3 regions of the Paenibacillus sp. FSL K6-1330 genome follow, and region 1 is predicted to be linked to each of the others. Evidence: riboswitches for the same ligand, from Rfam matches in the RefSeq annotation. Region 1 holds a riboswitch; each other region holds the start of a gene.
The links. Region 1 has a riboswitch for thiamine pyrophosphate ahead of tenA (thiaminase II). Riboswitches for the same ligand answer to the same signal wherever they lie in the genome.

Region 1 (3,093 bases):
GGATGATGCAATCTGGAATACAGCAGGCGGCATCCTGGCGGCCAATCTGATGATTGACCAGTTGCAGGAGTTTTACGGCATTCAGTAATGAATGAAGACGAATGCTACAGGGTAGTATTATCGAATAGCAGATGATGCAAGGAAAAAGCTAAAAAAGGAGGCATCCCAAAAGATCTCAGATCTTGAGGGACGCCTCCTTTTTTAGCATCACAGCATCGCCAGTACTGCCGCTATAAGGCATGCCACACCGTACGCCAGCACAGCTTAACTAAGCCCCCTAATTCGTGCCGCTGCCCCTGACTGTTATCGGACTCCAGATCCCTTATTTCTCAAATTGCCCCCGATTTTTAAATCTAACGGACACAGAATCCCTTATTACCGCAATAATCTGCCTATTTGCTATCATTTTCTATGAATAACGTACCTAGTGTCCGATAACTCTCAAAAATTACGCCTATTAAGCCAAATAACGTATCCTCAGTCCGTTACGCTCAAGGAGTAGCACGAAGTCCAGTAGATCATCAGTAGCCAAGACCAGCAAGTAGCACCAAGATCAGCAGTAGCACCAATACCAGTAGTAGAACCGAGCCAGCAGCAGCACCAATACCAGCAGTAACACCAAGATCAGTAGTAGCCAAGACCAGCAAGTAGCACCAAGCCAGCAGGTAGCAACAAGATCAATAGTAGCACTTAGACCAGCAGTAGCGATAAGACCACCTGTCAACGGACTCCAGGTCCCTTATTTCTCAAATTGCCCTCGATTTTTAAATCTAACGGACACAGGATCCCTTATTACCACAATTACCGGCCCATTTGCTATCATATTCTATGAATAGCGTACCTGGTGTCCGATAACTATCAAAAATCACACCTACTCAGCCAAATAACGTATCCTCAGTCCGTTACGCTCGAGGAGTAGCACCAAGTCCAGCAATAGTAACAAGACCGGCAGTAAGCACCAATACCAGCAGCAGCCTCAGCTATACACGCTGTGTTACCCCGGAATCTACCTCTAAACCATAGCTACTCTGAGTTCCCGCCGGCCCCTACATCGATTATAATCCCAGCCATCCATGCATACCCCTAGACACCCAACGCTTATGTACTCATTATGTTGGGGAATACATGACAGCCGAGCGTCAGTGTTCCCGTAACAAGTTTCGGCCGCCGGCGTTTTTGCGAATGACCTCCGCCACCGTACATCATCCTAATCCCCACTCATGGGAAAGCTTCGAGCGTGGGGCTCCGCCCACGAACAGTTAACATTTGACAGCATCCATAAACCTATGTACAGTATTAGACAAAAGAATAGGAAGTCCACTAGGGGAGCCGTTGGCGGCTGAGACAAGAGCGTATCTTGGACCCTTTGAACCTGATCTAGTTCGTACTAGCGTAGGAAAGTGGAGCCTTCGTATATGAGGTCTCGGTGCGCTTTTTTGGCGCACCCGGGCTTGTTGACGAAGCCGCTCCAGTTTTCGGGGGCGGCTTTTTAGCGTTGTCTGGAAAGTCGTGACTTACGGACTTCCTGCTCTTCAATAAGTTGGAGGTGGGGACAAAAATGAGTTTCACGCATGAGCTCCGTCAGCAGGCGGAAGGAATTTTTCAAGCAATCTTTGATCATCCCTTTGTAAAAGGCATTGCCGAGGGGAACCTGGCGCGAGAACAGCTGATTCACTATGTGAAGCAGGATTTTGAGTATTTGAATGCCTACATGCGGATTTACGGAATTGCCATATCCAAATCGACCAGCAGGGAAGAGATCGCGGCCTTTAACGAACAGATTTCATTCATCTTGCACAGCGAGGTGCACCCGCATCAGAATTTGTGCGCAGCCGCCGGGGTGACCTACGAAGAGCTTCAAGGGTATCCGCTGGCTCCGTCCGCGCATCATTATATCCGTCATATGCTGACGGTGGCGCATGAGGGCAGTCTGGGCGAGATTATGGCCGTATTGCTGCCTTGCCCATGGACGTATCTGGAGATTGGCCGCAAGCTGCTGGATGAAGTGAAGCCGGATGCATCCCATCCGTTCTATGACTGGATTTATTTCTACGGCAACCGTGGGGAAAACGCGACAGCCAAGTTCTGCAACCGTGTCGATGAATGGGCAGAGCGCGCGACGGCAGCCGAGCGGGAACGGATGAAGGAGCATTTCATGCTGAGCTGCCAGCTGGAGTATATGTTCTGGGATATGGCATATAAGCAGGAGGAATGGCCGGTGCCGCTGCAGGCTGCGGTGCTATAAGGAGTCATAATAAGCACATAAATTCCAATATAGATAAGAGAGGCGATTCATATGCATGCATGGGAAAAAGAGGTTTCGGCGCTTTTAACGAAGGTACAGCAGACGAGCCCCCTCGTTCACAATATGACGAACGTGGTGGTTACGAATTTTACGGCTAACGGCTTGTACGCGCTGGGCGCGTCGCCGGTCATGGCTTACGCGCCGGAGGAAGTGGCGGATATGGCCGCCATAGCGGGCGCGCTCGTGCTGAACATCGGCACGCTGAACCGCGAGCTGGTGGATGCGATGATTCTCGCCGGGCAATCGGCGAATGCGCACGGTGTGCCGGTTCTGCTGGATCCGGTCGGTGCGGGAGCGACCTGTTTTCGGACGGAGTCGGCATTGCGGATTCTGAGTGAGGTGAAGGTCTCGCTCGTGCGCGGAAACGCGGCTGAAGTCGCTCATCTTGTCGGGGAGGCCCGCGAGATTAAGGGCGTAGACGCTGGTAATAGCGCAGGCAGTCATCATGCTGAGCTGGCTGTGCGGGCTGCCCGCGAATTAGGCACAATCGTGGCCATTACCGGTGAAGAGGACGTGATTACCGATGGAACAGAGGTACGCATCATTACCGGAGGGGATGCACTGCTCACGAAGGTCACCGGCGCAGGGTGCCTGCTGACCTCGGTGCTGGGTGCCTTTGCCGCAGCGGAAGCAAACCTGCTGCTTGCAGGTACGGCGGGTCTGGCCTTCTACGGGGCCGCGGCGGCGAGAGCTGCGGAATGCACGGCGGACCAAGGACCGGGAAGCTTCCAGATCGCTTTTCTAGATGAGCTGGCAAAACTTCATCCAGGCTCGTTGGCGGGATATGC
Region 2 (3,093 bases), 710 kb from region 1:
GAGCCCCCAGAACAAATGGGTTAGAACTGGCAGGAAAGCGTTCTCTTTTCCAAACCAGATATTGCATGCGTGGAGGGTTCGGGCCACTGCCTCCCCCATCAATCCGAGACTCACAATAAGCCAAAACCTGCGAAGATGAACCTCAAAACGCCGACGGATCCGCATTAAATAAACGGAAGCGGCTGCAGGAGAAATAATGACTAGTACACGCTGAAGCGATAAAGCATCAGGCATCCACAGAGCGATCATTATCTGAATGAATGCATATATTATGGCGAGTCGAATCCACAGATGATCTGCTGGAGTTGGACTCATAAGCATTCCTCCTCGGCCAAAAGGTACGCTGGTTCACTTTAAGTGTGTTAGGTCTTTTGAATTAACATATCTATTTCTCATGATACTTTTTGCCCACCCAAAAGTAAAGATGAGGAAATGAAAGAAAAATCATCTTATTAGTCTGTGCACAAACAACATAACACCCACTTGACGTATAGGAATTATATGATAATATTTCAGTCATATCTTATATGAATCGGAAGGGGTGTTGAACCATGTCACAGAAACGATTGGATCATGTTGGTATTGTTGTCCGGGACCTTGAAGCTACAATCGCCTTCTATACATCCGTAGTCGGACTTGAGCTGAAGGACCGCCTGACCCATACTAATGGCGTCATCCAGCTGGCGTTCCTAGGATTTAACGGCAGCAACGAGACGGAAGTCGAGCTTATTCAGGGATACAGCGACACGCTGCCTTCGGAAGGAACGGTACATCATTTTGCAGTCAGCACGGATAACATTGAAGAGGAATATGCCCGTGTGCAGGGACTTGACGTTCCTCACTTGGACGAGGAAATCGTGACGCTTCCGAACGGGTACCGCTATTTCTTCGTGCACGGTCCCGAAGGAGAATGGATTGAGTTCTTCCAGCGCTAATCTCTGCGTAGAAGCCGTATTCAAACACTTTACCTTGTGAAAGGTTCATAGCATCAATTAATTCTCCCATTGCATTAGTGTTCTAACAAAGACCTGTCACGTTCGCGCCTCTTCGAACTAGACAGGTCTGCTGTGTTAGGACTATAATAGCGGATGTAATGATCGAAACTTCATAAATACCGGGGGAGCTGGAATTTGGCCGGCTGAGAGTGTATCCGATATGATACTGACCCTTACACCTGATCTGGGTAATGCCAGCGTAGGAAGCCCATGTTTGCGGCAGCTATTTATTTGCCGTGGTATACACTTACGCCGTCATGCGTCCTGATATCATCAGGGCGTTTTTTTTGTGGAGTTGCGAGGTAATAGAAAGAGAACTTAAAGGAGAGAAGAAACGATGAAGAAGGGAAGATGGATTCCGCTGCTTCTCGCTTGCGTCCTGCTGATGGTTGCGTCCGGATGCGGTACAAGCGGAGAGAACAAGAAGACAGGCGCCGCAGGTGAGGACAGTCAGACTTCCGGGAAGCTCCGTGACGTACAGCTGATGCTCGATTGGTCTGCCAATACGAATCACACCGGCCTGTATGCAGCGAAGGAGCTTGGGTATTATGAGGAAGAAGGGCTTAATGTCCAGATCGTCCAGCCGGGAGCAGGCGGAACGGATACGCTGGTCGCATCCGGAAATGTGCCGTTTGGCATCAGCTATCAGGAAGGCGTAACGCTGGCCAGAACCCAAGGATTGCCGCTCGTTTCCATCGCAGCGATCATTCAGCATAATACATCCGGCTTTGCGGCTCCCAAGGATAAAGGCATCTTGAAGGCAGGCGATTTTGAAGGGAAATCCTATGGCGGCTGGGGTTCGCCTGTGGAGGAAGCGGTTATGAAGTCCATCATGGAGATCGATGGTGCCGATGTCAGCAAGGTGAATATGGTCAATATGGGCGATGCCGATTATTTTACGGCCGTCAAACGCGACATTGATTTCGCCTGGATTTTCTATGCTTGGACGGGTATTGAAGCCGAGCTTCGCAATGAGCCGCTTGACATGATTTATGTGAAGGACTACTCCAAGCAGCTTGATTATTACACACCGGTGATCGTAACGAACGAGAAGCAGATCCAGGAAGACCCTGAGCTTGTCAAAGCGTTCATGCGGGCGACTTCAAAAGGATACGACTATGCGATTCAACATCCCGAAGATGCGGCAGCCCTGCTGACGAAGGCTGTTCCCGACCTGGATGCCGAACTGGTTCTCGCCAGCCAGAAATGGCTGAGCCCCCGTTATCAGGATGATGCATCCCGCTGGGGCGAACAGAAAGCCGAAGTATGGTCGGGGTACGCAGACTGGATGTTTGAGCGCAAGCTGCTGGAGAAGGAGCTTGACGCTGACAGCGCATTTACCAATGAATTTTTACCGGAGAAGCCATAAGGTTATTTCTATATTAAAGAAGAGAGACGGCCTTTGCAGCAGGCCGCCTCTCTTCCATTACAATACAGCTTGCACGAAAGGATGAGTTTATATGGCGAATACTCTCTTGAGCATTCAAGTAATACCGAGAACGCCAAACGGGACCGACAGCATCCCTTATGTAGATGAAGCGATCAAGGTTATTCAGGAATCAGGCGTGAAATACGAGGTTCATGCACTCGAAACGACCATGGAAGGAGAGCTCTCCGAGCTGCTCAGGATCGTTGAGCGCATGCACGAGGCGCTGGTGAATGCGGGCAGTCCCAGCATCATATCCCAGGTCAAAATCGCGCATCATCCAAGCGGCATCAGCATGGATAAGCTGACTGAGAAATACCGTCCATGAGAAGCTGGTGGAGTTCTGTTTGGCCGCCCGTTGTGGCGGTTCTCTTCTTTTTGGTGGTATGGCAGGCGGCAGTATCCGTGTTCGACATTGAACCCTTTATTTTGCCTGCACCGACGGCCATCGGGCATGAGGCCGTTACTGGAGCTTCCGGTCTCTTCCAGCATACAGCGGCCACCCTGCAATTAACCCTGATCGGCTTTATAATCGGTACGGCAATCGGTCTAATCATCTCGCTGGCACTGCACATGGTGCCTTTTCTCAAAACCGCCCTTTATCCGCTTCTTATTCTTAGCCAAAATGTGCCGACAATCGCCCTAGCCCCGCTTCTCATGATTTGGTTCGGC
Region 3 (3,093 bases), 3.6 Mb from region 1:
CGGTAGAGGCAGCGGAACGCATCATACAATACGATTATCCCGACTGTTTGCTTGCTGTGCTTGGCGGCAGCGCGAGCAGAGGTGAATATAACGAACAATCCGATTTGGACATCATAGTCATTGAACGGGATGGTCATGATTTCAGCAGGAAGACGATAGAGGCACATGGGTGGATCGCGGAAATATTTATATTGTCTTTATCCTCCTATCGCGAATATTTCGATGAGGGAGTGATCGCGGCGAATCCTTCATTGCAGCGGATGGTCGTAGAAGGGACGGTGCTGCACGCGCTGCCTGAGGGAGAAGAGGTGCAGGCGGAAGCTCGAAGCGACTTGAATTACGGACCCATGCCCTTGATGCTAACCGACATTAACGAATACCGTTATATGCTAACCGAGTACCTGCTGGATTTGCAGAGTCCCCGAAGGGATGCCGAAAAGTGGTTTACGGTGCACAAAATAGCGGCGATTCTCTGTGATTTTGTACTTAGGGTGAACCGGGAGTGGACGGGTGAAGGGAAAACGCTGTTCCGTCTGTTCAACCGCTATGACTCGATCTTGGGAGAACGATTGGAAGCAGCGCTCACGGCGATGTATCGCCAGGATGATCCTTCAGTTCTTATGGCATTCACCGAGGAAATGCTCCATCCGTACGGAGGCAAGCTTCTCATTGGTTATGACGAATAGAATTTCCTTGCCAATATAAAAAGAGGGGTACATTAGCCGTGACACTAGCACGAGACGGGAAATACTATAATAGTGTGATTACATCACGTCATTCTTTAAATCCAGGAGGGGATCTTCATGAGCGGAGTATATGGCGGCGGTGGATGGAACAATTCAGTAGGAATTATTTTGGTTCTCTTTATCCTGCTCGTAATTATCTTGAGTGCTTGGGTTTAAACCGTCAAGATTCTTGGCAGTAGTGACAGGAAGCCCGGCGCTTGCCGGGCTTTTGTCTGCCTCAATAAAGCTCAATTCGATGCGGCTTTGACCGAAGGGCTGTGTGCGGACACAACCGCAGTCATGACCAAATGGCTGCTGTCAGATTGAATCGCATGTAAAAAAGCCTCTTCAAGGGATCCAAACACCTGGGCCAGAGACCCATCCAATCGGCTGGCGTAATGAACGCTTCCGGCGAATGTCCCGGCTGCCTTCGTACGATTAACTTCACCGTAGATGACATCCATGTAGTCATCGGTACCCATGGGGTATAGAGCGAATTGGCAAGCAGTCTCAATATCGGCATGTTCCCCGATGTCGTTGTTTAAGAGAGTCGAATCCTCGGTCATATATACATCGGCGTCCGTATCTCCGGGGCAACCGATGGAATAAGTACCATTAAAAACGGTATGCACGCCACTCGCTGCAGCATAGGCGAATATCGCCCTTGTAACATCAAAGACATGCTCTGCACGTCCACGAATACAGGTGCTCACATCATCTGTCTGAATCCATACCTTCCCCGTATCTACGGAATGTAGTGCGCCCATGATGACCTCCACAAACCGGTCCGTCATGGGAAATACCGAGAACCGGCACCCAACGATCCGACTGGTTCCGCATACAAGCTCATTCATTGTTATTTCCTCCCCATGATATAAGTCCACGCAAAAAAACCGCACCCCGTGAAGAAAGTGCAGTTATGCCTACGAAAAGAAATAAACATAAATGCTACACTTCCCCACGCTAGTATGACCTAGATCGGGTGTTAAGGGTTAACGGCAAACCGCCGTCTCTCAGCACATGGCACCCCTAGTACAGCCAACATTCTATGTAGTTGGTTATCGCAAGTTTGCCCGGAGCTTCTGTTATCTTAGAAGTTCGAGGGTTCTTACTTGACTAATTGTATCGCTTAGTGATCGGTTTTTCAATCTTTGCCCATTATAAAAGGACCGCCTATCCAAGTTGCGGGAACTTAGGGAGGCGGCCTTTTTTCATCTATTTAATTAGTTGTATACTTTTACGCGATCTTCAAGCGGTGCAAATTCTTTTTCGCCTGGTTCAGCAACCGGCTTACCGAAAGGCATTTGAGCAAGCAGCTTCCAGCTTTCCGGGATGTTCCATTCGGATTTTACTTTTTCGTCGATCAGCGGGTTGTAGTGCTGCAGGGATGCGCCCAGACCTTCTGCTTCAAGGGATGTCCATACTACAAATTGCAGCATGCCGTTGGATTGGTTGGACCAAATCGGGAAGTTGTCGGCATAAGCGGCAAAGTTCTGTTGCAGCCCGGCAATGACGTTGTTGTCCTCGAAGAACAATACCGTACCGTAACCAGCGCGGAATGCGCCCATTTTGTCGGCAGTGGATTTGAATGCTTCTTCATCGCCAACGACTTCTTTCAGGATGCCTTCCGTGATGTTCCACAGTTTATCATGCTGTTCGCCAAGCAATACAACGACGCGTGCACTTTGAGAGTTGAAAGAAGACGGGGTATACTTAACCGCTTCGTTTACGATTTCCTGAATACGCTCGTCCGAGATAACGGATTCTTTGCTAATCCCGTAATAAGAACGGCGACTTTTGAGTGCAGTTGAAAAATCTTTAGACATTGAAAAAAAACCTCCTGGTGTAATCGAATTTGCATTCGCCTGATAAGAAGATGTCCTTTACTTCAAGCAAATATGCATGTTGCTTATTTAGCAATATTTTTAATTATCATTCCATATTAACTTACGTTTAGTTAGGAATAATATTTATGTTAGTATATTAATATAACTTAGAGTAATTGTCAACGACTTTTGATTAAATATAATTTCCCTTATATATTAAATATGAATTGAATCCGTTTGGCTTTTTGAGAAGCTTCATTATATGGAGGTTTAAACGAAAGGAGTGCTTCCTACCTGAGGATATTAGCTATGTCTTCTCGAAACTTCATATTATGAACAATTCATGAACAAAATATACAAGTATGAACAAATTAATTGATTTTGATTCTCAATTACCCTTGTCGAGCCAGAATGAGGATGATATAATGCATATCAGAGCGCGATTGATAATCAATCTCAATGAGAATGGCGTTGAAAATTGCGAGATCCCGGATATTTTAGAGACATACGCATAGAAGGAAGAGCCATGAAGATTAGATACT

Region 2: another riboswitch for thiamine pyrophosphate. It lies ahead of NYE54_RS03255 (ABC transporter substrate-binding protein); the one in region 1 lies ahead of tenA (thiaminase II).
Region 3: another riboswitch for thiamine pyrophosphate. It lies ahead of NYE54_RS22705 (YkoF family thiamine/hydroxymethylpyrimidine-binding protein); the one in region 1 lies ahead of tenA (thiaminase II).

What each region holds. Positions count from the first base shown of each region.
Region 1 covers NZ_CP150269.1:1,453,807-1,456,899, forward strand. Annotated here, with positions in the region: gene NYE54_RS06385 (iron-siderophore ABC transporter substrate-binding protein) at 1-88, shown strand, start outside; TPP riboswitch at 1,313-1,416, shown strand; gene tenA (thiaminase II) at 1,559-2,245, shown strand; gene thiM (hydroxyethylthiazole kinase) at 2,297-3,093, shown strand, end outside.
Region 2 covers NZ_CP150269.1:742,305-745,397, reverse strand. Annotated here, with positions in the region: gene NYE54_RS03265 (GGDEF domain-containing protein) at 1-315, opposite strand, end outside; gene NYE54_RS03260 (VOC family protein) at 552-935, shown strand; TPP riboswitch at 1,107-1,218, shown strand; gene NYE54_RS03255 (ABC transporter substrate-binding protein) at 1,333-2,364, shown strand; gene NYE54_RS03250 (MTH1187 family thiamine-binding protein) at 2,456-2,749, shown strand; gene NYE54_RS03245 (ABC transporter permease) at 2,746-3,093, shown strand, end outside.
Region 3 covers NZ_CP150269.1:5,015,637-5,018,729, reverse strand. Annotated here, with positions in the region: gene NYE54_RS22715 (nucleotidyltransferase domain-containing protein) at 1-686, shown strand, start outside; gene NYE54_RS22710 (sporulation protein YjcZ) at 804-902, shown strand; gene NYE54_RS22705 (YkoF family thiamine/hydroxymethylpyrimidine-binding protein) at 974-1,579, opposite strand; TPP riboswitch at 1,664-1,766, opposite strand; gene NYE54_RS22700 (nitroreductase family protein) at 1,949-2,551, opposite strand; gene NYE54_RS22695 (ABC transporter permease) at 3,078-3,093, shown strand, end outside.